One region of the Sodalis sp. C49 genome, then DNA from elsewhere that is predicted to be linked to it. Evidence: predicted binding sites of a transcription regulator. Region 1 holds the regulator's gene; each other region holds the start of a gene.

Evidence for each region. Region 1 encodes PurR, which represses purine synthesis genes. Its sites were predicted from a motif close to CANGCAAACGTTTGCNTG; they were not measured.
Region 2: the regulator PurR is predicted to act here: its motif matches at 7,416-7,433, upstream of cvpA (colicin V production protein).
Region 3: the regulator PurR is predicted to act here: its motif matches at 5,031-5,048, upstream of ABUK12_RS00265 (NCS2 family permease).

The regions. Positions count from the first base shown of each region.
Region 1 is NZ_CP163303.1:855,135-865,464, reverse strand. Features, by position in the region: gene tyrS (tyrosine--tRNA ligase) at 1-66, opposite strand, end outside; gene pdxH (pyridoxamine 5'-phosphate oxidase) at 132-782, opposite strand; gene ABUK12_RS03825 (MliC family protein) at 855-1,163, opposite strand; gene anmK (anhydro-N-acetylmuramic acid kinase) at 1,312-2,415, opposite strand; gene slyB (outer membrane lipoprotein SlyB) at 2,747-3,214, shown strand; gene slyA (transcriptional regulator SlyA) at 3,327-3,761, opposite strand; gene ABUK12_RS03805 (DUF1289 domain-containing protein) at 4,336-4,581, opposite strand; gene gloA (lactoylglutathione lyase) at 4,807-5,214, shown strand; gene rnt (ribonuclease T) at 5,334-5,999, shown strand; gene ABUK12_RS03790 (Grx4 family monothiol glutaredoxin) at 6,073-6,420, opposite strand; gene ABUK12_RS03785 (NlpC/P60 family protein) at 6,832-7,725, shown strand; gene ABUK12_RS03780 (YnhF family membrane protein) at 7,789-7,878, opposite strand; gene purR (HTH-type transcriptional repressor PurR) at 8,116-9,132, shown strand; gene cfa (cyclopropane fatty acyl phospholipid synthase) at 9,578-10,330, shown strand, end outside.
Region 2 is NZ_CP163303.1:5,309,733-5,320,062, forward strand. Features, by position in the region: gene pdxB (4-phosphoerythronate dehydrogenase PdxB) at 142-1,278, shown strand; gene ABUK12_RS24110 (aspartate-semialdehyde dehydrogenase) at 1,387-2,397, shown strand; gene truA (tRNA pseudouridine(38-40) synthase TruA) at 2,397-3,218, shown strand; gene ABUK12_RS24120 (DedA family protein) at 3,259-3,912, shown strand; gene accD (acetyl-CoA carboxylase, carboxyltransferase subunit beta) at 4,145-5,065, shown strand; gene folC (bifunctional tetrahydrofolate synthase/dihydrofolate synthase) at 5,077-6,345, shown strand; gene dedD (cell division protein DedD) at 6,335-7,168, shown strand; gene cvpA (colicin V production protein) at 7,490-7,990, shown strand; gene purF (amidophosphoribosyltransferase) at 8,012-9,529, shown strand; gene ABUK12_RS24150 (UbiX family flavin prenyltransferase) at 9,662-10,234, shown strand.
Region 3 is NZ_CP163303.1:62,444-72,773, reverse strand. Features, by position in the region: gene ABUK12_RS00285 (sugar-binding transcriptional regulator) at 1-991, opposite strand, end outside; gene ABUK12_RS00290 (glycerol-3-phosphate dehydrogenase/oxidase) at 1-2, opposite strand, end outside; gene ABUK12_RS00280 (ABC transporter permease) at 1,028-2,029, opposite strand; gene ABUK12_RS00275 (sugar ABC transporter ATP-binding protein) at 2,065-3,567, opposite strand; gene ABUK12_RS00270 (substrate-binding domain-containing protein) at 3,667-4,692, opposite strand; gene ABUK12_RS00265 (NCS2 family permease) at 5,179-6,474, shown strand; partial or broken gene ABUK12_RS00260 (DNA-3-methyladenine glycosylase family protein) at 6,629-7,222, opposite strand; gene ABUK12_RS00255 (L-lactate dehydrogenase) at 7,376-8,326, shown strand; gene ABUK12_RS00250 (hypothetical protein) at 8,425-8,610, shown strand; gene ABUK12_RS00245 (DUF496 family protein) at 9,333-9,686, opposite strand; gene ABUK12_RS00240 (FUSC family protein) at 9,816-10,330, opposite strand, start outside.

The sequences.
Region 1 (10,330 bases):
CTCATCCGTGACCTGGGCAATCAGGCCCCGCTCTTGCAATTGTTGTATCAGGTTGCTGCTTGCCATCAAAAAACTCCATTATTGCTGTAAGTATCGGTGCCCAGGCACCCTAAAGTCATGTGCCGGCGGCGTCAGGGCGCCAGACGGTCTATCGCCCATCCCTCATCCCGGCGCTGGTAGATAAACCGGTCATGGAGCCGGTGCTCGCCACCCTGCCAGAATTCCATTGTATCAATATTCACCCGGTATCCCCCCCAAAAACTGGGCAACGGCACTTCACCCTGCTGAAATTTCTGCTTTAACTCGAGAAATTTGCTTTCCAACACCCCGCGCGCGGATATCCGGCTGGATTGACGGGAAACCCAGGCACCGATTTGGCTGTCTTTGGGCCGGCTGTGAAAATATTTCATCACTTCCACCAGCGACAATCGCTCGGCGCGTCCCAGCACCATGACCTGGCGTTCGAGCGCATGCCAGGGAAAATGCAGGCTGATGCGGGAGTTATGCGCCAGGTGCCCGGCCTTGCGGCTGCCGAGGTTGGTGTAAAACACCATGCCGCGGCTGTCGAAATGCTTGAGCAGCACCATGCGCTGATAGGGCTGGCCGTATTCATCCACCGTCGCCGCGCACATCGCGGTGGGGTCGGGAAGCTGCGCCTCGCAGGCCTGTTGCAGCCAGCGCTCAAACAGAGTCAGCGGTTCAGACGTCAGATCCGCGCGCCGCAAGCCCCCGCGGGTATATTCGCGGCGCAAAGCGGCGATATCGATTTTTTGTTCAGTCATAGTGATATTCTGCGTCGGGCCAGGGCGTTATTGTGCGCCGCGTGGCTAAAAATCTCAATCATTTAGCACCGTTCAACCGGCGATAATACAGTCGTTTATGATGACTTTACCTTCGCGTTCGACAAACGCGTTCGGGCCTTTCGACCAGAACGTATAGTGCCCATCGCTATAGCGCGTCCCGGAGGCGGACATCACCTGCGGCAGGTTAAGCTGTTTGCCGTCGAGAATAAAACTGACCTGCGCCGGTTCCGTGCGTTGGCGTACCGTCAGCGGCGTGGTGCCGCATTGATAACGCAGCGTTTGCTCGCCCGGGCCGCGATTGAACTGGCTACAGGCGGTAACGGTAATCACACAGGCAAATATAATAAGCCGATTAATCATAGTTTCCCCTTGGTTTACGCCGCCGTCATGCGGCGGGATAGGTCGTCCGGGCCGCGCGTCGTGCCGCGGCTCCTGGCCACCTTAATCAACCCGGCCGCGCCGCTGAAGCGGACCTGTCTGAAAAGCGCGGCGGCGGGGACGCAAACCTTTATACCGGATAAATGGCCCCCAGCAGCGTTTCCCTGCTGGCGCCGGTAACCGACGGCAGATTGCCCGGCAAACCCGATAAAGTGCGAAAGGCCAGCCAGGCAAAGGCCAGGGCTTCCATATCATCGCCGCTCACGCCGTATTTATCGGTGGAACTGACCTCCATACCGGGCAACAGCGCGGACAGCCGGGCCATCAGCAGCGGATTGCGCGCCCCGCCGCCGCAGACCAGAAGACGTTCGCAGCCGCCCGATAGCAGCACTTGTTCCGCAATGCTCATGGCCGTTAATTCCAGCAGCGTCGCCTGCACATCCCGCGGCGGTATCGGCACGAAATGGGTGAGCTGATACGTCAGCCAGCCAAGGTTAAAATATTCCCTGCCGGTGCTTTTCGGCGCCGGCTGGGCAAAATAACCGTCCGCCAGCAACTGCTGCAGCAGGCCCTGGTGCACCTTGCCCCCCAGGGCCCACACCGCATCCTTATCGTAAGGAACGGCCTGGTGGCGCCAGGCCCAGGCATCCATCAGGATATTGCCGGGACCGGTGTCGTAGCCGCGGATCGGTTGGCCGGGCAGCAATAACGACAGATTGGCAATGCCGCCGATATTGAGCACCATGCGCCGCTCGCCGGGATGCGCCAGCAACGCGTGGTGGAAACCGGGCACCAACGGCGCGCCCTGGCCGCCGAACGCCATATCGCGGCGGCGGAAATCCCCCACGGTGGTAATGCCGGTCAGGGCGGCGATGCGATTATTGTCGCCGATTTGCATCGTGCAGGGCGCCTCGGCGTCCGGCTGATGCCAGACGGTTTGTCCATGGTTGCCGATGGCGGTGATCTCGTGCGCCGCCACGCCGGCGCTCTCTAGCATGGCCAGCACCGCCTCGCTGAAAAGTATGCCCAGGCGGGTATCCAATTGCCCCACCTGTGACAAGGTCACGGATTGTCCCTGGCATATGGCCAGAATTTGGTGTTTGAGCTCCTGTGGTATGGGATGCCCGTAACTGTATTGCTGCGCCACGGTATGCTCGTCGATGGCGGCAAGCACCACATCCACGCCGTCAAGGCTGGTTCCGGACATTACGCCTACATAGCGACCTGTTCTCATTGGCCTGCCCTTTTCCTTCGCAAAAATTTCATTTATCGATTCCGGATGTCTACGTTAAACAGGTTTGATGAATCAGGCTATGAAAAGCCGTCAAATTTTGGAAGTTGTTACAATAAAATAACCTGGCGGGCAAAAGCTTAGCGTTAAAATCATTGCTATAATTAAGAAAAGAGGTCTGTTGATTCATTGTTTATGAATTCTACAATATTATCGACTACAGTAGGCTATCGAAGTAGCGCCTGGAAACAGATACTATTGACGATTGCAACAACATTGGCATTTGTTCTGTCTCGGTTTGCCTTGACGAACGGCGTATAACAGGAGTTTTTCAATGATGAAACGTTTGCTCGTGGTCACCCTGGCTGGATTGACGCTGGCGGGCTGTGCCAGCAACAACAGTCTTTCCGGTGATGTCTATTCCGCCAATGAGGCTAAACAGGTACAAAGCGTGACGTACGGTACGCTGGTAGGCGTAAGGCCGGTACAAATCCAGGGCGGAGAGGATTCAAACGTTATCGGCGCCATCGGCGGCGCGGTCTTGGGCGGGTTCCTCGGCAATACCCTCGGCGGCGGCACCGGCCGCAACCTGGCTACGGCCGCCGGCGCGGTGGCGGGCGGCGTGGCGGGCCAGGGCGTCACCAGCGCCGCCAGCCGTTCGCAGGGCGTGGAACTTGAAGTGCGCAAAGACGACGGCAATACTATCATGGTGGTGCAAAAACAAGGAAATACGCGGTTCAGCGTAGGACAACGCGTGGCTATCGCCAGCAACGGGCGCAACGTGACGGTTTCTCCGCGTTAATTACCGCCCCGCCGCCGCATAACGCGGCGGCGCAAGCGAAAGACCTTGGCATAAAAAAACCGGCGCTATTTGCCGGTTTTTTATAGAGAACATGTCGTTGAACCACGCTATGTCAGGACTTATTATAAAGCTCGAGGATATTCTTCTCCAGCCGTGCAATCATATTACTCAGAAAATGAATCTCCTGCTCTGAAATACCCGTCAGGATTTCATCCCGGGTACTATTGATGACATGGTTCACTTCTTTGATGATGGGCTCTGCGGACTCCGTCAATTTAATACGTTTCGCCCGCCGATCGTTCGCACAGGTATGGCGAGTGATCAGCTTTTTCTCTTCAAGCTGATCAAGCGTTCGAACCAATGAGGGCTGCTCAATGCCGATAGCCTTTGCCAACTGAATTTGCGACTGCTCCGGCGGAAGCTGGCAGATATTATGCAACGTGATCCAATGCGTTTGTGTCAGTTCTAGCGGTTTTAAGCGATGGTCAATCAAAGCGCGCCAAACACGAACAAGTCGCGCCAAATCAGATCCTAATGGCGATTCCAATTCTCTCTCCTTATAATTAAGCTGATTAAGCTTGTTCCCTGGATTCCCATCCATTCTAATGGGTGGAATGGCAAATTACAAATATATATATATATGAATAAGGTTGAAGTTAAGTTGAGCTAGATGTAATACCCATGTTGTTCCTTTGAAATATGGGACAGCACCGCTGAGCGCATTACTCCTTGCCGGTCGTCAGCCTTGACGAGGGTTGCGGCCCTTCATTGCGTAAAACTTTCCGCTTAGTATAGGGTAAGCGTTGGAAACCTCATATAATCCGTCCCTGGCACTGGTTGCCCCGGCATTCTCACATCAACGCCTATAGTATGCCAAGCGGATTATTCATGACTGTATCACTATTATTGTCATTCATCGTGATTTATTGTTAATTTAAGTTAAATGAAGACATAACAAATATCATTATGTCATGTATTCGGTCTAATAATGTAATAACAATATATAAATAACAAGTTATTAGCGTGCATATTAATAATTAACTATGAGTGCCGGGGTTGTGATAATCGCCATCCCGACGTTCAAGATACTCAGTGGAATAAGGTTGCACGCCTGCGGGGTGTTAAAAAAGCGAGGGCTGTTCCGGACCTGCGGGTTCTGCGGGCGTGCTCTTGCCGGCCCGCAGCTGGCGCAGGTAGCGTTGATGACATAGCCGCAGCACTTCGCGCTTTTGGCCGTCGTTCATCGTGATCCAGTCGAAACGTTCCTGGCGGGAGCGCAGGCAGCCACGGCAAAAGCCACGGTCATCGGATTGGCAGACCCCGCGGCAAGGACTGGTTATGATGAAAAACTCAAGCTGTTCCGGCACGTGCCCTCCTGTTTAACTTTTATTGAAGACGTTATTTCACCGGCTGGCAAGCTTATGACGGCAAAAATCGCTTGCCCGGGGGAAATCGCGCGGTTCTCCGGCCGCCAGGGCAAGCAAGGCAGGAGTATTTCTCCTCCACCGCACCGAAGGTCTGGGATATACTGTTAAACCACGATCTCACCAAAGGCGATGGATAAACCGTCGTCATTGTCTATAGAGGATATCATGCGCCTGCTTCATACCATGCTCCGCGTCACCGATTTACAGCAATCAATTGATTTTTATACAAATATACTGGGGATGCGCCTACTGCGCACCAGCGAAAATACGGAGTACAAATACACCCTGGCCTTTGTCGGCTACACCGAGGAGACGGAAGGCGCGGTGATTGAATTGACCTATAACTGGGGCGTTGATAGCTACGAGCTGGGTACCGCCTACGGCCATATCGCGCTCGGGGTTGACGATGTGGCCGCTACCTGCGACCGCATTCGCCAGGCCGGCGGCAAGGTGACCCGCGAAGCGGGACCGGTCAAGGGCGGCACGACGGTTATCGCTTTTATCGAAGATCCCGATGGTTATAAAATCGAGCTGATTGAACAAAAACATGCCGGCAAGGGCCTGGGCAAATAAAGTACCAGCCCGACCCCGCCAAATCCGCTCTCCTGGGGAGAAGGGAGCGGATTCGCCATGCATCCGGCGCTAAAATTTGCCATAATGCGGGCTGTTTTCCTTAAAAATTAAGAACAGGCATGGCTGAACTTGATGATGTAAATACCCTTCGCGGCCGTTTTCGCGGCTTTTATCCAGTGGTAATCGATATTGAATCCGCGGGCTTTAACGCCGCAACCGACGCCTTGCTCGAAATCGCCGCCGTCACCCTCAACATGGACGATGAAGGCTGGCTGGTCACCGACCAATGCCTGCATTTCCATGTCGAGCCTTTTCCCGGCGCGCAACTGCAGCCGGAAGCCCTGGCCTTTAACGGTATCGACCCGACCAACCCGCTGCGCGGCGCGGTGAGCGAGTACGAGGCGCTGCATGAAATTTTCAAAATGGTGCGCAAAGGCATTAAGGATCGGGGCTGCAACCGCGCGATTATCGTCGCGCACAATGCCGGATTCGACCACGGATTTCTTATGGCGGCGGCCGGACGGGCGGCATTAAAGCGTAATCCTTTCCATCCGTTTGCCACCTTCGACACCGCTGCTCTCAGCGGGCTGGTGCTGGGCCAGACGGTGTTGGCCAAAGCCTGCGCGGCCGGAGGCATCGAATTTGACGCCGGCCAGGCGCATTCCGCGCTCTATGACACCGAACGCACCGCTGAATTATTTTGTGAGCTGGTTAATCGCTGGAAACGTCTCGGCGGCTGGCCTGTTCCCCCCGTCGGCGAGCCTGCCGCCGGCGAGCACGCCTAGCCGATGCTTGCGTCCGGCGGTTAAAAACTCCCGCCGCAAGGGGCGGGGGTTATCCGCAGGCGTCCCGGGGAACTCAGGAAGGGGTCTGGTTTTCCTGGGAGTTGTATTTTACCGCGGTCTCTTTGATCAACGGTTGCAACTCGCCGTGCTGATACATTTCGATAATGATATCGCAGCCGCCGACCAGTTCGCCATCCACCCACAGCTGTGGGAAGGTCGGCCAGTTGGCGAATTTCGGCAACTCGGCGCGAATATCGGGATTTTGCAGGACATCCACATACGCGAAACGCTCACCACAGGCGGAAAGCGCCTGTACTGCCTGTGCGGAAAAACCACAGCCGGGCAATTTTGGCGAGCCTTTCATATAAAGAAGAATCGGGTTCTCAGCTATCTGCTGCTGAATTTTTTCAATCGTCGTCATTGTCTCGCTTCCTCAAGCCAGCATCTGGCCTTATCTGCACTGTGCGGGATTACACGCAGTCTCTTCATTTTAGCCACTACCGGCTAAACAAATAAACGTTTTTTTGCCGGCCCGCGCGGTAAAGGCGCGTCAATTCACTCCCGGCCCGCCCACGTAGGACAGGCAATACTATCACTGTAGCGGCTTTTACCCCCTGCCGCCGAACAAAACGGGCTGAAACATTCGGTGCACACCCTCAAAATATGTTGAATAAAGCGCCGCTGAACGCTGTTAAATGCAGCAAAATCGAACTTATTCACGTTTATACACAATAAGTAGTGAATTGATGATGCAATGACGAGGTAAATAGCTTAAATTCCTGTGAGGTGTTGATAACCCCCTATTTTGGGCCACATAAGGATAGCGTTTATCATGCGTTTATGCTTTACGCTTTTTGTGTTGCTTTTTACCCAGTTGTTTTTGAACCTGGCACATGCCGCGCCGAGCGCCGGCGTCAATGCCGATCAGCGCAAATCCCAGGCAGCGGCGGCAAAAACCGGCGACCGGCGCAAACGCAAACCGGTAAAAATAGCCAAGAAAAGCAAACCTGTCGCCAGCGCGCCCGCCGTCAGTGAAAAAGCCAGCATTAAAAAATCGCCGGAACCGGCGCATGAAAAAGCCGGCGTTAAACGGCCTTTGGAACCCGCGGTGGCGAAAACCGGCGCGAAGAAAAGCAAAACGTCCCCTCTTGCCAAGGCATCAAAAACCACGGCGACGAAAAAAATAGCCTCCTTCACTCCGCCGAAAAAAGGCTATAAAAAAGGTTACGGCCGGCACCGGATGATAAAAGATCAGGCGGCGGTAGAACTGGTGGCCAACGATCAGCCGATAAAGATGAGCGAGAGCCATAAGAAACGCTACCAGACCGCCAAGCTTACCGCCATGAATAAACTCCTCTCCCAAATGGGCAAGCCTTACCGTTGGGGCGGCATGTCGCCTAATACCGGCTTTGACTGCAGCGGCCTGATTTATTATGCCTACAAGGATGTGGTACGCATCCATATGCCGCGCACCGCCAACGAAATGTACCACCTGCGCGACGCAGCGCCGGTTAAGAAAGACGAGCTGGAAAGCGGCGACCTGGTCTTTTTCCATATTTCCAATCGCGGCGCGGCGGATCACGTCGGCGTCTATCTTGGCAATGGTCGCTTTATCCAGTCGCCCCGCACCGGCAGCGATATCCGTATCAGCTATCTGAGTGAGGATTATTGGCAGGATCATTACGTGGGCGCCCGCCGGGTGGTCACGCCGAAAAATATCCGCTGAAGGCGCGCCGGAAAAAAAAGAGGAGCCAAGGCTCCTCTTTTTTATATCTGAACCGAGAGGGTGTCAGTTCATGACGGCGGTAAAGCTGAAGACAATAATCACCAGCAGCGAGAACACCGTGGTCAGTAACGACATTTTTAAATCGCTGTCCATTCTATCTCCTTAACGTAAACCAGGGCGCCGGCCTTATCCACCGGCCCGCAGAGCAGTTATCGTCAGTTTGCCATAACAGCGATGAAAAAGCTTGCTCCCAACCTGTAGCCGCCACATTTAACACTTTCACTTTGGCGCGGGATGAACGAAAATTAGCGGTTAATTCCACAGCGTCGGAAAGTGCTTGCGCCTTCGACAGACATTATTCCAGCCAGGGCGTACGGGAGTATCAAAGGCATGGCAACCATTAAAGATGTGGCAAAACGCGCTAATGTATCGACAACCACCGTTTCGCATGTGATCAATAAAACCCGTTTTGTTGCGCAAGACACTCAAATTGCCGTGCTGGACGCCATTAAACAACTGCATTATTCACCCAGCGCCGTGGCGCGCAGCCTGAAGGTCAATCGCACCAAGTCCATCGGCCTGCTCGCCAGCACCAGCGAGGCGCCCTATTTCGCCGAAATTATCGAGGCGATTGAGCACCATTGCTTTGCTCGCGGTTATACCCTGATATTGTGCAATTCGCACAATGATCTCGAAAAACAGCGCGCCTATCTGGCGATGCTGGCGCAAAAGCGCGTCGACGGCCTGCTGGTGATGTGCGCCGAGTATCCCGAAACGCTGCTGGATATGCTTGAGGAATATCAGCATATCCCCATGGTGGTCATGGATTGGGGTGAGGCCCGCCGTGATTTTACCGACACCATTATCGATAACGCCTTTGCCGGCGGTTATATGGCGACGCAATATTTGCTTAAACGCGGCCATCGCGCCATCGGCGCCATTCCCGGACAGCTGGCGCGCAACACCGGCGGCGGCCGCCACCGCGGCTATCTGCATGCCATGGCGGAGGCCGGCATCCCGTTAAACGACCGCTGGATTGTGCAAGGCAATTTCGAGCCTGAATCCGGCTACCTGGCGATGAAACAAATCCTGGCGCAAACGCCGCGTCCCACCGCGGTCTTCTGCGGCGGCGACATTATGGCCATGGGCGCACTGTGCGCCATTAATGAAATGGGCCTGAGCGTACCTGAGGATATTTCTATCATCGGCTACGACAACGTGCGCAATTCGTGCTTTTTCAGCCCGGCGCTGACCACCATCCATCAGCCTAAAGAGGATTTGGGCGAGGCGGCGCTTACCATGCTGCTCGATAGGATTACCAGCAAACGCGAGAACGCCAAAACCATCGAAGTCCATCCGTCGCTGATTGAACGCCGTTCGGTCGCAGACGGTCCCTTCCCCGCTTAAGGCCACGCGCCAGGCCCGGGCAACGGGCTGGCGCCTCCAGGGTCTGTTGCTATGTAAAGCGCCGTCCGCCTCGGACACAAGATTTTTCATATAATGATCTCTGTGCAAAGAGTTATTGTTTCAGCGAGAAATCATTAAGTTATAATGGGAAATACATTAGCGCGTTAGCTATTGTCTAAATTAAAATGCAGGCTTATACTCAATATCGTTAACAATTATAACGAGTTGTCTAATAAATTTGTATAAAAGTATGTCGTGTTTTCCAACATGACATCACCCTTTTATAAAGCGCCCGGCTAAGTCGCAGTCTAAGGTTTACTTTATATTCCTCTGTTGATGGTGATACTTCAGACACCACGGATAACCGTGGATTCTTATAAAGCCCGCAGGCATGGTGAGTGCTTTTCCTGACGGGGCACTGCAGAAGAAAGGTGATGGAGAAGCTATGAGTTCCTCGTGCGTTGAAGACCTGAGCTTTCATGATAATGATTGGTACCGTATCGTCCATGAATTGCTCTCTGAAGCCGGTATTGAACTCAATGGTTCAAGACCATTTGATATCCGAATCAAGAATCCGGGATTTTTTAAGCGCGTATTGCAGGATGGATCTTTGGGATTGGGCGAGAGTTACATGGATGGCTGGTGGGAGTGTGAGCGGCTGGACATTTTTTTCCAGCGTGTTCTCAGGGCGGGTCTGGAGAATAAACTTCCGCATCATTTAAAAGATACCTTACGCATTGCCGCCGCCCGGCTGATGAACCTCCAGTCGCGAAAGAGGGCCTGGATCGTGGGCAAAGAACATTACGATTTGGGTAACGATCTGTTTGAAAAGATGCTCGATCCCTATATGCAATATTCCTGCGGCTACTGGAAACAGGCGACCACCCTCGAGGAAGCCCAGCAGGATAAGCTGAAGATGATTTGCGAAAAACTGCAGCTGCGACCCGGCCTGACGCTGCTGGACGTGGGCTGCGGCTGGGGCGGGCTTGCCGCCTACGCGGCCAGGAATTATGGCGTATCGGTACAGGGCGTCACTATCTCTGCCGAGCAGCAAAAGCTGGCGCAAACGCGCTGCGAGGGACTGGATGTCACCATTTTGCTGCAGGACTATCGCGATCTGGATATGCAATTTGACCGTATTGTTTCAGTCGGCATGTTCGAACACGTAGGCCCCAAGAATTACGCCACCTATTTCGAC
Region 2 (10,330 bases), 1.1 Mb from region 1:
CCTAAACATAAGCGGGCAATAATAATACGGTATTAATATGTTGTGCCAATCCCGTGCGCGATAGCATTGGGATTTTTCCCCGTTCGGTGGCAAAATATTCCCCCTTTTTAACACGCAGGCCGCTGGCTTCCGGAGTCGGATGTGAAAATACTGGTCGATGAAAACATGCCCTATGCCCACGAATTGTTCAGCCGGTTGGGCGAGGTCGTGCCGGTTGCCGGACGCCAGCTGTCGGCCGCAGCGCTTGCGGGCGCCGATGCGCTGATGGTGCGCTCGGTCACTCAGGTTAACGCCGGGCTCCTGGCCGGCAGCGGCGTGAAATTCGTCGGCACGGCGACCGCGGGCACCGATCATGTGGATGAAGCCTGGCTGGAGCAGGCCGGCATCGCTTTTTCCGCCGCGCCGGGTTGTAATGCCGTCGCGGTGGTGGAGTATGTTTTTTCCTCCCTGCTGATGCTGGCGGAGCGCGACGGCTTTTCCCTGCGTGATAAAACCGTCGGCATTATCGGCGCAGGCAACGTGGGTGGGCGGCTCGATCGCCGCCTTAAGGCGCTGGGCATCCGCACCCTGTTGTGCGATCCCCCGCGCGCCGATCGGGGCGATGACGGGGATTTCCATCCGCTGGCAACCCTGGTGCGCGAGGCGGACGTGCTGACGTTCCATACCCCCTTGAACATGTCCGGGCCTTATCGCACCTGGCATCAGGTGGATGCGGAACTGCTGGCGGCGCTGCCCGACGGCCGTATTTTAATCAATGCCTGCCGCGGCGCGGTGGTGGATAACGCCGCGCTGCTGGCCGCCCTGGAGCACGGGAAAAAAATGCGCGCCGTGCTTGACGTCTGGGAACCGGAGCCGGCGCTGTCGCCATCGCTGCTGTCTCGTGTCGATATCGGCACGCCGCATATTGCCGGCTATACGCTCGAAGGCAAGGCGCGCGGCACCACCCAGGTTTTCGAGGCATACAGCGCTTTTCTCGGCACGCCGCTGCGAGCGCCGCTCGGCGAGCTGTTGCCCCGGCCGTCGGTAGAGCGGGTACGGTTACACGGCGGCCTTGACGAGGCGATGCTCCGCCAGTTGGTCCATCTGGTGTATGATGTGCGCCGCGATGATGCGTCCCTACGCCGGGTGGCGGCCATGCCGGGAGAATTCGACCGGCTGCGCAGGCAGTACCATGACCGACGCGAATGGTCGTCGCTGTGTGTTGAAAGCGATGACGCCGCGGCGGCGGCGACGCTGCGCGAACTCGGTTTTAACGCCCTGCTGGCCGGCGCCCGCTAGACACCCGACCGTACCTATACCCTAACGTGAAGTATGGCGGGTATAACCTTATTGCGCGGGCAGGCTCTGCCTCCCCGCCCCGATGATGCATTGCTTTGGAGAGTTGTTATGTCTGACGGCTGGAATATCGCCCTTTTGGGCGCAACAGGCGCGGTCGGTACGGCGCTGCTGGAATTGCTGCAAGAGCGGCAGTTCCCGGTAGGTGAACTGTTTTTACTGGCCAGCGAGCGCAGCGCCGGTGAAACCCTGCGTTACGACGGCAAAAGCATCCTGGTCGCCGACGCCGCGCAGTTTGACTGGACCCAAGCGCAACTGGCCTTTTTCGTGGCGGGCAGCGGCGCCAGCGCGCTTTATGCTGAACCCGCCGCCGCCGCGGGCTGCGTGGTTATCGATTCCAGCGGCCTGTTCGCACTGGAGCCGGACGTGCCGCTGGTGGTGCCCGGCGTCAATGACGCGGTGCTGGCGGATTATCGCAACCGCAACCTGGTGGCGGTCGCCGACAGCCTGACCAGCCAGCTGCTGCTGGCGGTGAGGCCGCTTACCGACCTGGCCGGCATCGCCCGGCTGCATGTCGTCAACCTGCTCTCCGCTTCCGGCCAGGGCAAGGCGGCGGTGGACGCGTTGGCGGGCCAAAGCGCCAGGCTGCTGAACGGCCTGCCCACCGAGCCGGGCTTCTTCAGCCGCCAGTTGGCGTTTAATATGTTGCCTCTGGTGGCGGACGAACTGGGCAGCGTCCAGGTTGAGCGGCGCCTGGTGGATGAAGTGCGCAAGGTTCTGCAGGACGAGGGATTGCCGATTGCGGTCAGCAGCGTCCAGGCCCCGGTATTTTACGGCCACGCCCAGATGGTGCATCTGGAAACCCAGCGGCCGATGGGCCCTGAGGAAGCGCGCGACGCGTTAACGGCGGGCGAAAGCATCAATGTCAGCGAGGAAGGGGAGTATCCCACCCAGGTGGAGGATGCCTCGGGACAGGCGCACCTTAGCATCGGCTGCCTGCGCAACGATTACGGCATGCCGGATCTGCTGCAATTCTGGTCGGTGGCGGATAATGTCCGCTTCGGCGGCGCGCTGATGGCGTTGCTGACCGCGGAGCTGCTGGTGGCGGAGTACTTTTATTAATGTCCCGGGAAGTATTCGCCGGTCAGCCGGCAACGTCCAGGATAGCGCTGGGCATTGAATATGACGGCAGCCGTTTCTACGGCTGGCAGCGCCAGTCGGAAGTCGTCAGCGTCCAGTCTTGCCTGGAGCAGGCCTTATCCAAAGTCGCCAACGAGCCGATCGCGGTGCAGTGCGCCGGGCGTACCGACGCGGGCGTGCACGCCACCGGCCAGGTGGTGCATTTCGACACCGGCGCGCGGCGCGAAGACTCCGCCTGGACCCTGGGCGTTAACGCCAACCTGCCGCCGGACGTGGCGGTGCGCTGGGTCCGCGCCGTCGCGGGCGAATTTCACGCGCGTTTTAGCGCCACGGCGCGTCGTTACCGCTATATTATCTATAATCATCCTTATCGCCCGGCAATTTTATCCCGGGGCGTGACGCATTATTACCATCAGCTGGATGCGGATATCATGGAGCGGGCGGGGCAATGTCTGCTGGGCGAACATGATTTTACATCGTTCCGCGCCCTGCAGTGCCAGTCGCGCACGCCCTGGCGCAATCTAAAACATCTGCAGGTCACGCGCCACGGCGCTTATATCGTGGTGGATATCAAGGCCAACGCTTTCCTGCATCATATGGTGCGTAATATCGTGGGCAGCCTGATGGAAATAGGCTGCGGCAACCGTCCGCTGGAGTGGATGAACGAATTACTGGAAGCACGGGATCGCGCCCTGGCCGCCGCTACTGCCAGGGCGGAAGGGCTTTATCTGGTGGCGGTGGACTACCCTGGCCAGTTCGATTTGCCGTATCCTCCCATGGGACCGTTATTCCTGCTGGATTGACGGTACTGAACATATCATTTGCGCTTCCGGAATTCTGAACATGGAATTTATAAGATTTATTATTGATTTTATTCTGCATATTGACGTCCATCTGGCGGAATTGGTGGCGCAGTACGGCATCTGGGTCTACGCCATCCTGTTTCTCATTCTGTTTTGTGAAACCGGTCTGGTGGTGACGCCCTTCCTGCCCGGCGATTCGCTGCTGTTTGTCGCGGGCGCGCTGGCGGCTTTGCCGAGCAACAGCCTGGATGTGCATCTGATGGCGCTGCTGATGGCCGCCGCCGCGATATTGGGCGATGCGGTCAACTACACCATCGGGCGGCTGTTCGGTGAAAAACTGTTCAGTAATCCCCATTCCAGGATTTTCCGCCGCAGCTACCTGGACAAGACCCACCAGTTCTACGCGCGTCACGGTGGTAAAACCATTATCCTGGCCCGGTTTGTGCCGATTGTCAGGACGTTCGCGCCCTTCGTCGCCGGCATGGGACATATGTCCTATCGCCATTTCGCCCTGTTCAATATTACCGGCGGCGTCATATGGGTAGTCCTGTTTACCTATGCCGGTTACCTGTTCGGCGATCTGCCGGTGGTGCAGGAAAACTTGAAATTATTGATTGTCGCCATCATTCTGCTGTCTATCCTGCCCGGGGTGATTGAGGTATGGCGCCACAGGCGCGCCGCCGCCCGCAGATAAACGCGCGGGATTTGTCCGCGCCATGGATGATTTGTGAGCGACGGGCAGAGTTTTCTATCCCAACTCGTTGGCGGTTATGGTTTAATGGGCGACATTTTCAAAGGCTCTTCATCGCGCCGTCCAGGCGCGTTGAATAAGGCGGCGGCAAGACAACGACGGACGTCCTGCCGCGCCGCGGCCAAGGTATGAATAGCGGACTGGCGCTTGCCAGGTTCAAACAGAAAGGTTATCGATGAGCTGGATTGAACGAATACTTAACAAGAGCACTATCACCCCGGCGCGCAGGGCGAATATCCCCGAAGGCGTATGGACCAAGTGTGATAGCTGCGGGCAGGTACTCTACCGTGCCGAGCTTGAGCGCAACCTCGAGGTCTGCCCCAAATGCGATCATCATATGCGCATGACTGCCCGCGCCCGCCTGCATGCCTTTTTGGATAAAGGCAGCGAGGTGGAGTTGGGCAGCGAGCTGGAACCCCGGGATATCCTGAAGTTCAAGGACTCGAAAAAATACAAAGATCGCCTGGCGGCGGCGCAAAAGGCCACCGATGAAAAAGACGCGCTGGTGGTAATGAAAGGCACCCTATACGCTATGCCGGTGGTCGCGGCGTCTTTTGAATTCGCCTTTATCGGCGGCTCTATGTCGTCGGTGGTCGGGGCGCGTTTTGTCCGTGCCGTCGAGCAGGCGCTGGAAGACGAATGCCCGCTGGTCTGCTTTTCCGCCAGCGGCGGCGCCCGTATGCAGGAAGCGCTGATATCGCTGATGCAGATGGCGAAAACCAGCGCCGCGCTGGCGAAGCTGCGCGCGCGCCGTTTGCCTTATATTTCGGTGCTTACCGATCCGACCATGGGCGGCGTATCCGCAAGTCTCGCCATGCTCGGCGATTTGAATATCGCCGAACCCAAGGCGCTGATAGGTTTTGCCGGGCCGCGCGTCATTGAACAAACGGTACGGGAAAAACTGCCGGCCGGGTTCCAGCGCAGCGAATTCCTGCTGGAGAAAGGCGCCATTGATATGATTATCCGCCGGCCGGAGATGCGCCTTAAACTGGCGGGACTGCTGGCCAAAATGACCGGCAGGCCGCAGCCGGAAGCGGAACATTCCCATGAGGCGAGGCCTGAGACGATCCACGAAGAGCGTCCGGACGAAGTCTGAGGACGGGGCCTATGGAAAACCTTGTTGCTCCACAAGCCACCTCGCCGCTGGCGGCGTGGCTGCATTATCTTGAACGCCTGCACGCCAAGACCATCGACCTCGGCCTGGATCGGGTAGGCCTGGTCGCCGCCGATATGGCCCTGCTGCGTCCCGCCCCCCGGGTTATTACCGTCGCGGGCACCAATGGCAAAGGCACCACCTGCCGGCTGATCGAGGCGGTATTGCTGGCCGCGGGATTCAAGGTCGGCGTCTACAGCTCTCCCCATCTGCTGCATTATACCGAACGGGTGCGCATCCAGGGGCGGGAACTGCCCGAGGCGCAGCACAGCGCGGCCATGGCGGCGGTTGAAGCGGGGCGCGGCGCCACTTCCCTAAGTTATTTCGAGTTCGGCACCCTGGCGGCCTTTTGGCTGTTCAAGCAGGCACGGCTGGACGTGGCGGTGCTCGAGGTCGGCCTGGGCGGGCGGCTGGATGCCACCAATATCGTTGATGCCGATGTGGCGGTGATCACCAGCATCGCCCTTGATCATACCGAACTGCTGGGGCCGGATCGCGAGAGTATCGGCCGGGAAAAAGCCGGTATCCTGCGGGCGGGCCGCCCGGCTGTGGTCGGCGAACCGGATCGACCCGCCTCAATCGACAGCACGGCGCTCGCCGTGGGCGCGCTGCTGTACTGCCGCGATCGCGACTGGCGCTTCAGCCGGGACGGCGATACCTGGGACTGGCGCGACCAGCAGTCGGCGCTGACCGGATTGCCGCTGCCGCTGATTCCGCTGGAAAATGCCGCCACCGCCCTTGCGGCGCTCCGGCGTTTTCCCCTGCCGGTCTCCGACCAGGCCATCCGCCGGGGACTCGCCGAGGCGTCCCTGCCGGGCCGTTTCCAGGTCGTCGGCCAACGGCCGCTGCGCATCCTGGATGTGGCGCATAATCCACACGCCGCCGGGTATCTGGCGCAACGGCTGGCAACCCTGAAAATCCGGGGGAAAGTGCGCGCCGTGGTGGGCATGCTGGCCGACAAGGATATTGCCGGCACCCTGGGCTGCCTGCGCGGGCAGGTGGCTGAATGGTATTGCGCCACCCTGATTGATGCGCGCGGCGCTACCGCGGCGCAGCTGGCGGCCCATCTCGATCATGCCCGGCAATTTGACGATGTGGCCTCGGCCTGGCGACAGGCGTTGCAGGATGCCGACGCCGATGACTGCGTGCTGGTGTTTGGTTCATTTCATACCGTGGCGCCGATCGTTGCGATAACAGACCCGGAGAAAGAACGTGGCGAGTAAGTTTCAAAACCGCTTGGTGGGAACCATCATCATCGTCGCCTTGGGGGTTATTGTCCTGCCCGGGCTGCTGGATGGCAAAAAAAAGCACTACCAGGACGAGTTTGCCGCTATTCCCCTGGTGCCTAAACCCGGCGACAGCGACGAGGCGGATGCCTCGCCGCAGGCCAACCAGGCCCTGCCCAGCCAGCCGCCGGAAGGCGCGGGGGCGGCGGTAGAGCAGGCCAGCCAGGCGCCGGATGCGGACGACTCCGACACGCCGGATGCCCCGCAGCCAGCCGCGCCGCCGGTGAAAGCGGCGCCTAAGGCCCCGCCGCGCGAGACGGTAAAAGCCGCACCGGCCAAACCCACCACCGCCGCGCGCCAGGAGCCGGTCAAACCCACCGCGCGACCTGAGCAAGCCAAACCCGTCGCCGCGCCCGCGCCGCGCGTGGAGCCGGCCAAGCCGGCCGCGAAACCCGAGGCCCGCACGGAAATCGCCGAGGCCAAACCCGTCGCGCCGCGCACGGAAGCGGCCCCTGAAGCCAAACCGGTCGCCGCGCCTAAGCCGGTGGAAAAGGAAACCCCGGAACAGGCGCCACAGGGACAAGCCTGGGTAGTGCAACTCGGGGCGCTGAAAAACGCGACCAAGGTAACTGAAATTGTCGGCAAGCTGCGCTTGTCCGGTTACCGGGTCTATACCGTGCCGTCGACGCCGGTGGCGGGGCAGATTACACGCATTTTCGTCGGGCCGGACGCATCGAAGCAAAAGCTGCAAAGCTCGCTGCCTGAAATGAACCAGCTCAGCGGCCTGAGCGGCCAGCTGCGGGCTTACCAGCCCCGGTAATAGATATGCGGCAGGCCCGCTCGCACCGTCCTTGCACAAGGCGCGTTAAAGGGAGAGCGTGCCAATGGGGTCGAATCGGGCGTGGTGTTCCCGCCCGACCGAGCGCCCCATGGCGCGGTAGGCCCGCTAGCACCGTCCTTGCACAAGGCGTGTTAAAGGGAGAGCGTGCCGTCGCCGGCCTATCTTCCTGCGGCGATTGGCTTTTTTTAATCGCCGTTATTTATTTAACTTTGGGCAGGAATTCCGCTGCGCAAACGTTTTCGTTTTCTGATAGAATTCGCCGCGAACCAGCTTCGGGGCGGATGACCAAGGGATGCATGCATGATCTGGGTTGATTACGTCATTATTGGCATCATCGTATTTTCTGCTCTGATAAGTCTGATTCGCGGGTTTATACGTGAAGCATTATCATTAGTGACATGGGCATGTGCGTTTTTTGTGGCCAGCCACTATTATGTTTATCTTGCTATCTATTTTACCCGCTTTGAAGATCAGCTGGTTCGTAACGGTATCGCGATTGCCTTGCTGTTTGTGGCTACCCTGATCGTCGGGGCAATCGTCAACTACGTGATTGGCTCTCTGGTGGAGCGGACCGGTTTATCCGGCACCGACCGCGTGTTGGGCGTCTGTTTCGGCGCACTCAGGGGCATACTGGTCGTATCGGCCATGCTATTCTTCCTGGATACCTTCACCGGCTTCTCCCAGAGCGCGGACTGGCAGCAGTCCCAGCTTATACCGCAATTCAGCGGTATTATCAGATGGTTCTTCGACTATCTGCAAAGCACGTCGAGTTTCTTACCCAAGCATCTCACGCTTCGGTAACGCTGATGAGGAAATGACATTATGTGCGGTATTGTCGGTATCGCCGGATTTATGCCGGTCAACCAGTCGATTTATGACGCGTTAACGGTGCTCCAGCACCGTGGGCAGGATGCCGCAGGCATCGTCACCATTGATGCATTGGATTGCTTTCGCCTGCGCAAAGCCAATGGCCTGGTGAAGGATGTATTTGAAGCACGCCACATGCAGCGTTTGCAGGGGAACATGGGCATCGGCCATGTACGTTACCCCACCGCCGGCAGTTCCAGCGCCTCCGAGGCGCAACCCTTCTATGTCAATTCCCCGTTCGGCATCACCCTGGCGCATAACGGCAACCTGACCAACGCCCACGAATTACGCAAAAAATTATTCGAAAAAGGACGCCGGCATATCAATACCACGTCCGATTCGGAAATCCTGCTGAACATCCTGGCCAGCGAACTGGACCGCTTCCCGGACTACCCGCTGGAAGCCGATGATATCTTCGCGGCGGTTGCGGCCACCCACCAGCAGATCCGCGGCGCCTATGCCGTGGTCGGCATGATTATCGGCCATGGCCTGATTGCGTTTCGCGATCCGAACGGCATCCGCCCCCTGGTTATCGGCAAGCGCACCCTCGCCGACGGACGCAACGAATACATGGTGGCTTCCGAAAGCGTGGCGCTTGATACGCTGGACTTTGAGTTCCTGCGCGACGTGGCGCCGGGCGAGGCGGTGTATATCACTGAAGCGGGCCAACTGTTCACCCGTCAATGCGCCGAAAACCCCCAAAGCCATCCGTGCCTGTTCGAATATGTCTATTTTGCCCGCCCGGATTCCTTTATCGATAAAATTTCGGTCTACAGCGCCCGCGTGCGCATGGGGCAAAAACTGGGCGAAAAAATCGCCCGCGAATGGGAAGACCTGGATATCGACGTGGTGATCCCCATCCCGGAAACATCCTGCGATATCGCGCTCGAAATCGCCCGCATCCTCAACCTGCCTTACCGCCAGGGTTTTGTAAAAAACCGCTACGTGGGCCGCACCTTTATCATGCCCGGCCAGCAGGTGCGCCGCCAATCGGTACGCCGTAAACTCAACGCCAACCGCGCCGAGTTCCGCGATAAAAACGTCCTGCTGGTGGACGACTCCATCGTGCGCGGCACCACGTCCGAACAGATCGTGGAAATGGCGCGCGAAGCCGGGGCGCGTAATGTCTACCTGGCCTCCGCGGCGCCGGAAATCCGTTTCCCCAATGTCTACGGCATTGATATGCCAAGCGCCACCGAACTGATTGCCCACGGCCGCGAAGTGGACGAAATCCGCGCGCTGATTGGCGCGGACGCGCTGATCTTCCAGGACCTCGGCGACCTCGAGGCGGCGGTGCGGGAAGATAACCCGGATGTGGTACAATTTGAATCCTCGGTATTTAACGGTATTTACGTCACCAAGGATGTCGACCAGCGTTATCTCGACTATCTTGAATCGTTACGCAACGACGACGTCAAAGCCGTCCAGCGCCAAAACGAAGTCGAAAACCTGGAGATGTATAACGAAGGGTGAGGGGCGCAACCCGCACCGATCCCCCGGCGGTTAACCGGTAGACGATATATGCACCCGGGCGGTAACACGCGCCGGGTGTTTTTATTATGGGCGGCGCCGATCCATCCGGCGTCCGCGACAGGGAGAACTGACATGAAACGACTGATCGTCGGCATTACCGGCGCCAGCGGCGCCATTTATGGCATCAGGCTGCTGCAGGTGCTTAAGGCGCAGGACGGCATTGAAACCCATCTGGTGCTGAGCAACGCCGCGCGCCAGACGCTGGCCCTTGAAACCGATTACAGCGTGCGCGATTTGCAGGCCCTGGCGGATGAGTTCCACGATTGCCGCGACATTGCCGCCAATATCAGCTCCGGCTCCTTCCACACCGCCGGCATGGTGATTCTGCCCTGTTCAATGAAAACCCTGTCGGCCATCGTCAACAGCTACAGCGACAGCCTGCTCACGCGTGCGGCCGACGTGGTGTTAAAAGAGCGGCGCACCCTGGTGCTGGGCGTGCGCGAAACGCCGCTGCACGTGGGCCATCTGCGGCTGATGACCGCCGCCGCGGAAATGGGCGCCGTCATCATGCCGCCGGTGCCGGCGTTTTATCACCGTCCCGTCACCCTGCACGACGTGGTCGACCAGACCGTCAACCGGGTGCTGGACCAATTCGATATCGCGCTGCCGCAGGACCTGTTCCAGCGCTGGCAGGGCGCTAACTGACGGTGAAAATCCTGCCGGATTTATTCGCGGGATGTGAAGCCGCCGGCATTTTTATAGGTTGTTTCCAGCATAGCGACGCAACCTGATGGCGCGTTC
Region 3 (10,330 bases), 790 kb from region 1:
ATGCTGCCTCCTGTTGATGATCCGGCGACGACAGTTCGATAATGCCCGCGGCGGTGGATTCATCGGTGACGATGCCCTTGAGATAGCGTCCGCGCAGCACGCTGCTGGCCGGTTCGATTTTATCGCTGCCCGCCGCCACGGCAAACGAAAAGGGAATATGCCGCAGTTCTTCCAGGGTCAGGCTCACCAGCCGCTGGTTATCGGCAAAACAGGCGGGCTGTCCCTGCGCGTCCAGCAGATGCGCCAGCACCTCGCTGCGCGCCCCGCTGGTCTCGACGCTGGCTTGAGCATGCCGCACCGATGGGTTTAAATCATAATAACTGGAGCTGGAGGCATGGATCGATCCCAGGCCGACGATGGCGATATCGGCTTCGCGCGCCTGCTGCAACACCTGATGCACCTGGCTGACCTCCATCAGCATTTGCCGCTGCGCGGGCGTATCGGCAAAGAGCGGCGCGTGGATTTGATACGCCTTGCCGCCAAGTTTGGCCGCCAGTTCGGACGCCACATGGTTGACGTCGGTATAGTGTTTGCCCTGCACACAGCCCAGGGCGGGCACCACGTCGACGCGAAACCGGCGCGGCGTGGACAGGGCGTCCACCATGGCGCTGACGCCCTTGCCGCCGGTGAGGGCAATGGTATCGCCGTCCTTGACGCGGCTGAGCAGGAAATCCGCCGCCGCCGCGCCCACCACGTGCAAATCGGCGTCGTCGCCGCCTGTCACGTTGGGCGCCACCACCACATCCTGCAACCCGCCGATGCGCGCCAGATCCCGCTCCAGCTGATGGGCGGAAAGAAACGGCGAGCGGATGGTAATCTCCACCATGCCTGTGTCCCTGCCCTGGCGGATCATCCGGTTAACGGTGGCCACCGATAAATGGGTGTGTTCCGCTATCTCCGACTGCTTTTTACCGTCCAGGTAATACATCACCAGTACCCGGTAGATCTGACGCGTCAGGGTAAACGACGGCGGCTCGATAAAATTATCCATTAACATCACTCCCGGAATCGCGAAGTAGAGAAACGATCAGGCGCTGCGGTATTTATTCATAATATGATCCATTGACACCGCCGCCAGCAATATCAGGCCTTTAATCAAATCCTGGCAGTAAACCGAGACATTGATCAGGATTAACGAACTGGTGACGATGGACAGCAGGGCCACGCCCAACACCGCGCCGAGGATAGAGCCGGTGCCGCCCTTCAGGCTGGCGCCGCCGATCACCGCCGCTGCTATCACGTTCAGCTCCATGCCCACGCCAAAGGTCGGGGTCGCGGAACCCAGGCGCGCCATATAGATAATGCCGGCAAGACCCGCCAAGGTGGAGGTCAGCACCGTCACCAGCAGCTTGATTTTATTCACGCGGATACCGGAATACGCCGCGGCCCGCTCATTGCTGCCGGTATAAAACACCTTGCGGAACGCCGCGGCCTTGCGCAGCAGGAAATCGAACGCCACCACCAGGATAAAGAACAGGATAATCACAAACGGAACGCCCGATACCGTGCCCTGGCCGACAAACTTAAACGTGGCGGGCAGGGTAAACAGCGACAGCGGCGTGCCCTGGGTGATAATCATGCACAGCCCGCGCACGATAACCATGGCGGCCAGCGAGGCGATAAAATGGCTCAGCCCGATCCGCGTGACGGTCAGTCCCATCAGCAGGCCCACCAGCGCCGCCGCGGCGATGCCGGCCAGGCTTGCCGTCCAGGGGTCGAGCCCCGACAGGAACAACTGCCCCGCCACCACCATCGACAGGCAAACCACCGACCCCACGGACAAATCGATGCCGCCGACAATCAGTAGGATGGTCATGCCCACCACCACGATACCCTCGATGGAAAACGACAGCAGCATCGCCTTCATATTGGCCCAGGTCAGAAAATAGGGCGACGTGAAGCTCATAATCATGAAAATCAGCATGATGATTACCGTCAGGCCCACTTCCCGCTGCCGGAAAACCGCGCCGAACCAGCGCAGGGGCGCTTTGACGCCTTTTGCCGATAATAAAAACGTGTTAATGGTCATGGCGTTACCTCTTACGTTACCGCGCTACCCTGTCGTTAAGCCGCCGCGCCGGCGGCGAGACGCATGATATTCTCTTCCGTCAGCATATTGCCCGCGACCTCGCCGCCGATACGGCCCTCATGCACCACCAGCACCCGATCGCACAGCCCGATTAATTCCGGCAGTTCGGATGAAATCACCACCAGCGCCACCCCGCTTTCCGCCAGCAGATGCAAAATCTGGTAAATTTCCGCCTTGGCGCTGATATCCACCCCGCGCGTCGGTTCATCGAGAAACAGAATGGCGGGCTTGACCGACAGCACTTTGGCCAGCGCCACCTTTTGCTGGTTGCCGCCTGAAAGCGAGGACACCGGATCGCCGGGCCGGCCTTTTTTCAGCCACACCTCCCGCCCCAGCCTCTCTGCCTGCCGCCGTTCGGCGTCCCGGCTGAGCAGGCCATAGCGGCCGCAGACGGCGGCGATATCCAGCGATGAAATATTCCAATCGATAGGCATATCGACAAACAATCCCGCCGCTTTGCGGTCTTCCGACAGATAAGCCATGCCCAGGCGCACGGCATCGGCATAATGGCGCAGCCGAACCGCCCCGCCGTTTACCGACACCGTGCCGCGCTTGAGGGCATCGATGGCGCAAATAGCCTGGGCGATTTCGGTGCGCCCGGACCCCATCAGGCCGCCGATGCCCAGGATTTCCCCTGGCCGCAGCTGGAAGGAAATATCAAAGAACCGCCGATCGTCGGAGAGCCCCTCGACCGCCAGCACCGGCGCCAGATGCCGGCAGTCCGCGCGCTTGGGCGGGTACAGGCGGGTCAGTTCGCGCCCCACCAGCCGGGTAATCACCTGGTCCGGCGTCAGCGCGTCGAGGTTTTCACAGCCCACAGTCCGGCCGTCGCGCATAATGGTGACCCGCTGGCACAGCGAGAAGATTTCGGCCATGCGGTGGCTGATGTAAATCACCGCCATGCCCTGCGTGCGCAGTTGGCGAACGATGGCGAACAGCCGCTGCGCCTCGGGCTCGGTCAGCGCCGCGGTCGGTTCGTCCAGAATCAGAATGCGGCAGTCAAGCGTCAGCGCCTTGGCGATTTCCACCAGCTGCTGCTGCGATAAGGGCAGGCTACCGACACGGGCGGTTACCGGGATCGGCGCCAGCCTGTCCATCACCGCCTGGGCCTGGCGGCGCAATGCGCCATGATTGATCCAGGACTTTCCCGACCCGTTGATATGGGCCATATAAATATTTTCATAAATGGAAATATCAGGGCACAGGGCGATTTCCTGGTGAACCAGACCGATGCCCAGCCGCTGGGCGTCGGCGGGAGAGTGGATCGCAACCGGCCGCTCATTCACCCAGATGCGACCGGCATCGGGTTTGATGATGCCGTCGATGATATTCATCAGGGTGGATTTTCCCGCGCCGTTTTCTCCCGCCAGGGCGTGGATTTCCCCGGCCGCCAGGGCAAACTCGACGTTATCCAATGCCTTGACGGGGCCAAAGGATTTGCTGATGCCGCTAAGCCGTAAAGCTAGGGGTGCTGACATGGCCTCTCCCTCAGGGTTAAATGTAATGACATGGCGAACTTCCCGCGCGTGAACGCGTCGCAGACAACCGGCGCGCCACGCGCCGGCGTGGCGGGTACCCTACTCATTAATTCCTTTGGTGCCCCGGCGTTTCAAATAGCCGTCCCAGCGGAAATCATCGGCGTTATCTTTGGTGACCACGGCATAGCCGTTATCCAGCAAGGGGAAGGAAAAGGGGTTGGCGCCGGTGCGTTTGGCATCATTCATCGGATCGATCAGGTCAGGATGCGCCGCCAGGAACAGCGTCATAAATCCCATATAGCCCTGCACCCCCTGGTTGGGATCGATGGCGGCGAACACCTGGCCCGCCTTGATCATATCCAGCACCTTGGCGTTCACGTCCACCGTTATCACCTTAACCTTACCGCCGTTTTCCACCACCGCCTGGGCGGCGCCGATGGCGGAACTGGCTTCCGGCATAAACAGCACCGACAGGTTGGGATGCGCCTGCAGGATAGACAGTACGGCGTTGTAGGCTTTCGATGGATCCTGATTGGTCGCCGCGCGGCCCACCAGTTTGATATCCGGGTAATGGGTTTTCATTTCGTCGATAAAGGCGCTGACCCGCCGGTCGTGATTGTCCTGGCCGGGATTTTCCAGCACCGCGTACTCCCCTTTGCCGTTAATGGCTTTGCCCATCAGGTCGGCGGCGGCGCGGCCTTCGCGAAAGTTATCGGAGGTAATATACGCGACGCGTTTGCTGTTGGGCGAATCGGCGGCAAAGGTCACCACCGGGATGCCGGCCTCCGCCGCCCGGTTAATCGGCTCGATAAAGGGATCGGGGTTCATCGGATGCAAAAAAATGCCGGCCGGTTTTTGCGCCAGTACCTGTTCAAAGCTGGCCAACTGCTGGTTGACGTCATACGCCGGCGTGCCGCCATACACCGTTTTACAGCCCAGCTGGTGCGCCGCCTGTTTGAACATCTCATACACCGGAAACCAATACTCCACGCCGGTGACCATCACATTCATATAATAGGTTTCGCCCGGCTTGCAGCGAAACTGGGGGCCGTCGTCGGCCGCAGCCTGGGCGCCGCCGACCAGGGCGGCAAGAAAAAGGGTCAACGCAAGCAGGTGTTTTATCATGGTATTTCCCCGGAAAACGATGGGTTGGCCTGGCTCAGCCGCGACGGCGAAACAACAACGGAACCACGAGCCCGGGAATCGCTGTAATTTATTTCATAAGAAAGAAATAAATTACACCGCTATGTATAGATAATGTGAAAAAAATGTTCAAGAAAGGGTTGATTTCTGATGCGTGAAGCGTGAGAGAGGTCAAAAAGACGTGTGGAAATGTGATGTCACGCAAGTCTGCCGAGGGTTGCCGCGACCCTGGCGCCACACCGGAGCGGCCGCGCCGCGCACCATAAAGGCGCCCACGCACCTTAATGGTGAGGCGGCGGCACGCTTATGGTGCCGCCGTCCGCGCAACCGATTACGTTTTTGCTGCGGCAAATTTAGAATTACCTATATAATGCGCCTGCTTCACCCATTGCCGCCTTTGGCATGCGGTTGCAATAGTGGCATAGCGATTGCTTTGGCTGTGCAGACAACTTCAATGAGAAAACTCCCATGTTAGAAAAACTATTTCAATTAAAGGCCCATCGTACCAACGTACGAACCGAAATTCTGGCCGGGCTGACCACCTTTTTGGCAATGGCATATATTCTGTTTGTTAACCCGTCGATCCTGAGCGCCACCGGTATGGATAAAGGCTCGGTGTTTGTCGCCACCTGTCTGGCCGCCGCCATCGGTTCGGCGCTGATGGGCTTTATCGCCAACTACCCGATCGCGCTGGCGCCGGGCATGGGGCTAAACGCGTTCTTTACCTATACCGTGGTTTTACATATGGGTTATACCTGGCAGATTGCGCTGGGAGCGGTGTTTTTATCGGCGCTGATTTTCTTCGCGCTGTCGATTTTCAAGATCCGCGAGTGGATCATCACCAGCATTCCGTTGCCGCTGCGCTCGGGCATTGCCGCCGGGATTGGGTTATTCCTGGCCATTATCGCCCTTGAAGGCGCCGGCATCGTGGTCGCCAATCCGGCCACCCTGGTGGGCCTGGGCGATTTAGGCAAAGCGGGTCCGCTGTTCGCCATGTTGGGGTTTGTGCTGATTGTAGTGCTGGAAGCCCGCCGGGTGCCCGGCGCGGTACTGATCGGCATCCTGGCGGTGACGTTCCTGTCCATCGCCATGGGTTACAGCCAATTTTTCGGCGTGATCTCCATGCCGCCGTCCATTGCGCCGACCTTTTTGCAGCTTGATATTCGCGGCGCGCTGAATATTTCCCTGGTAAGCGTGGTGTTCGCGTTCCTGTTCGTGGACGTGTTCGATAATTCCGGTACCCTGATAGGCGTAACCAAACGCGCCGGCCTGACCGACGAGGCGGGCAATATCCCGCGCATGGGCAAAGCGCTCATCGCCGACAGCGCCGCCGCGCTGTTCGGCTCGCTGCTCGGCACCTCCACCACCACCAGTTATATCGAGTCGGCAGCGGGCGTCAGCGCCGGCGGCCGTACCGGCCTGACCGCGATCGTGGTGGGCATCCTGTTTCTGCTCAGCCTGTTCTTCGCGCCGCTGGCCTCCAGCGTGCCGGCATTCGCCACCGCGCCCGCCCTGCTGTTTATCGCGGTGCTGATGACCTCGGGCCTGGCCGAAATCGACTGGAAGGACATCACCGTCGCGGCGCCCGTCACCGTTACCGCGCTGACCATGCCGCTGACCTACTCTATCGCCAACGGCATCGCCTTCGGCTTTATCACCTGGACAGTGGTAAAACTGCTGGCCGGACGCACCCGCGACCTGAACGCGGCGCTGATCGTGCTGTCGATTCTGTTTGTGATTAAGCTGGGCTGGCTCAGCGCCTGATTATCGTCTTCCCTCTCTGCCCCGCCGGCGCCCGCCCGCGGGGTATTTTTTTGCCGTGATTCGGCCCGCCAGGGCATTATTTCGCCGCCGTTGCCGGTTCGGCTCTGCGCGCATCGCCAGGGATAATTGGGGCGTGTATGCTGAACCCGGGCGCCGAACAGGCCCACAGATACAGCGATGCGGTTGTGCCGTATGGCGAATAGCGGCGGCGATAGCGTTCGAAGCGCTCGCGGGGCAGTTCCTTATGGCGGTACAGATTCATCATGCCGCGTCGAATGGCCAGATCGCCCCAGCTCAGGATATCGGGCCTGCCGAGCGCAAAAATCATCAGCATTTCCGCCGTCCAGACCCCGATGCCCGGCAGGCGCGACAGGGTGGCGATCACTTCCGGGTCCGGGCGGGACGGCAGCGCCGCCAGATCCAGCTCGCCGCTCATGGCGGCGGTGGCGGCGCCCTTGATATAGAGCGCTTTTTTCATGGTCATGCCGCAGGACTGGATTTGCTCCGCGGTCAGGCTTTCCATGGCGGCGGGGGTAATGGCGCCCGCCAGCAGCGCCAGGCGGGCGTTGACCGTCAGGCCGGCCTTGGTGGAAATCTGCTGGTCGACAATATTCCTGACCAGGGCCGCGAACAGGTCCGGCATCAGGGGCCGCTCAATCATCCCGATGCGCTCGATGGCCTGCGCCATGCGTTTATCCCTTTTTGCCAGCCAGGACAGCTCTTTGGTGCCGTATTCAAATTTGTACATAACGTCGCTCAATAGGTCTGGGTGAGGGAAACAGGGTCGCGTATAAGAATACCATTTTGTTAATCAGGCCATAATTCATTTAAAATTGTTAAACTGCGGCGGCATCGAGGCCGTGTGCCGGGTCACGTAACCCTTTTTCTCGAGGTAAAATGCATGAAACCACGTAAGGTGATGATTATCGGCGCGGGCAATGTCGGCTCTTCCGCTGCATATGCCCTGCTCAACCAGCAGTTTTGCGAGGAGATCATCCTGGTGGATTTAAACCAACAGCTCCTTGAGGGTCATCGCAAGGATCTGGCGGATGCGGCGGCATATATGCCCAGCCGTATCGTTATCAGCACCCGGCCGGCAACCGACTGCGCGGATGTCGATATCGCGGTGATTACCGTGTCCGGCGGCGGCCTGAAACCGGGGCAAACGCGGCTGGACGAGCTGGACGGCACCGCGCGCATCGTCGGCAACATCGTGCCGGAGATGATGCGCAACGGCTTCAAGGGAATTTTCCTCATCGCCACCAACCCGTGCGATATCATTACCTATCAGGTGTGGAAGCTGTCCGGCTTGCCGCGGCATCAGGTGCTGGGCACCGGCGTTTGGCTGGACACCACGCGTTTACGGCGCATCCTGGCGGAACAACTGGATATCGCCGCGCAAAGCGTGGACGCCTTTATCCTTGGCGAGCATGGCGATACGCAATTCCCGGTGTGGTCGCACTGCTCGGTATACGGCATGCCGCTTAATGAATACAGCCGGTTGAAAACCGGTCATGAGCTGGATTTCCCGGCGCTCGGCGAGCGGACGCGTCAGTTGGGTTTTGAAATCTATGCCCAAAAGGGCTGCACCGAATATGGCGTCGCCGGCACCATTACCGAAATTTGCCGCAACGTATTCACCAGCAGCCATCGCGCCCTGACGGTTTCCTGCGTGCTTGACGGCGAATATGGCAAGCAGGGCCTGGCGATCGGCGTACCAGCGGTATTGGCGCAGCGCGGTGTGGCGCAGATTATCGAGCTGGATTTAAATGAAGTGGAGCAGCGTCAGTTTGATGATTCGGCGGCGGCGATCAAAAAGAATATCCAGCGGCTGGCGGTGGTGCACCATTGACGGGGCGCGCCCTGCCACACGCCGGCCTAAAACCTGGCGATGGCGGGCGCGCCCCGTGCGCTTGCCTTGCAACGCGGCTTTGGGCGCGGCGTTTATTTTTGGCCCAGGCGCAGCAAGCGCCTGATTGCCCGCTTTACCCGTTGTTTTATATCGCTCTTGATAAAGCGGTAAACGCTGCGATCGCCCGGCTCCTGACGTTGGCACAGTTTATCCTTGTTTACCGCCCTGATATTGCCGGCGCCAAAAGCGTGCTGATGATACGCACAGGGACATTGCACGGCTAAACCGCTCGTGGCGCAATCCGGGACCGGGCAAAACGGATTCGCCGTCTGCGCCGCCGGGGACCATGGCCCTTGGTAATAAACAGGTAAAACGGGTTGGATCAGCGGTGCTGATTTCCTGGCATTCTCCATGGATTGAAATAATATTATTATTGTAAATAATAATAAAATCGGGCGAATAATAATACCGATTTGATATTTCCTGATAGTCATGAAATAACTTACCTGCGTTTTGCGTATGCCGTTGTCGGCTCCCTTTCCGTCAGAAACAGGCTCTGATTGCGGGAGATGCTTCTTCCATCCTTTGCTGGTAAATAGCTCGCCACTGTTAATGGATCATAATTAACTATCATTAAGTAACCATCATTAAGTAACTATCATTAAGCATACGGTCTTTATAATAAAACAAGGTCAATCATACACACCATAACCATTGTATATATGATTATGTTTAATCTGTTATACTATTATCCCGTTAATCTACAATATTATTCAGGCTAGGGGAACCTTGCAATGGTGAAGCGGCGCATTTCCTCAGCGACAATCATAAAATTGAGCGTATGTTATCATTATATTTTTTATTCTTAGGAATTTTATTTATTGAACGAGGATTATTATTTTTTATTGAATGAATACGTTGTTTCAATTTTTTATTGCCGGCGGTAAAAAAAGCCGGTCCGCCGGCGGCGATTCAGGTTGCCACGGGCGGACCGGCATCAGAACGATCAGATGTGTTTACCCGCCTCAGGGGCGCCTGCGGCCATAGCCTTGACTTCGCCGATGGCTTTTAATTTTTTGGACAGTTCGCGACGCTCTTTCGACAGCTCGGCGTTTTTGATGATGTAATCATCCACGCGATCCTCATAGTCGGTGCGCATGCTGGCGATGATGGCCTGCACTTCCTCGATGGTCATGCCCGGCTTGAGATAGTCGCTCAGATTGTCCAGCAGCAGGACACGCTTCTGGTTATCGCGGATTTTTTTCTCGTTATCGGCTATTTCACGCTGCAACTTGTTTTTACGGCGAAACATTCGCACAAACTCCAGGACATCCTGGAATGAAGGCTTGATGTGATCCATGTCAATTTCCTTGCTGAAGTCATAGGTTGAAAACGGTGCGCAAACGCATAGTCATTACCTTACAGAGTAGCAGCTATCCGGTGCAATGGCATTTCACTATGTTACCCGTTTTTACCGCCGGGCCATAATTCATTCTTCCTGTTGCGGCAATGGCTTACGCAACGCCTGACACAGCAGCCGCGCCAACTGCTCCAGCTGTTGCGTCAGCTTCAGGCTCAGCCAGACGTAACCGAATATCGGCGCCTCCACCTCGTTACGCTGGCTGGCCTGCTCCATTAATAATTTGAGCTCGGCGGCGATGACCGCCAGTTCGCCGCTATTGGCGACAATCGGCGCCGGATTGCCCTGGCGCAGCGCGTCGGCGAGGGTCACCAGCGCGCGCAGGGTTACCCTTTGCGTACTGCGCAGGGTGGTGGCGTTGAGCAGGATAAAGTGGCTCTCGCGCGAGGCCCACCAGGCGTCGATTTGCAGTTCCAGTACGCAGACGATATTACGGCTGAGATCCTGGATGGCGTCGAACACGTCTTTGGCTACCGCGCTTTCCTTGCTGGCCGGCGTCACCAGGGTGCCCGTTTTGCTGACATCGGCCAGCAGTTTTTTCAGGCGCCCGTCCAGGCGGGGGCGTTCGATGATATTGGGCGAAA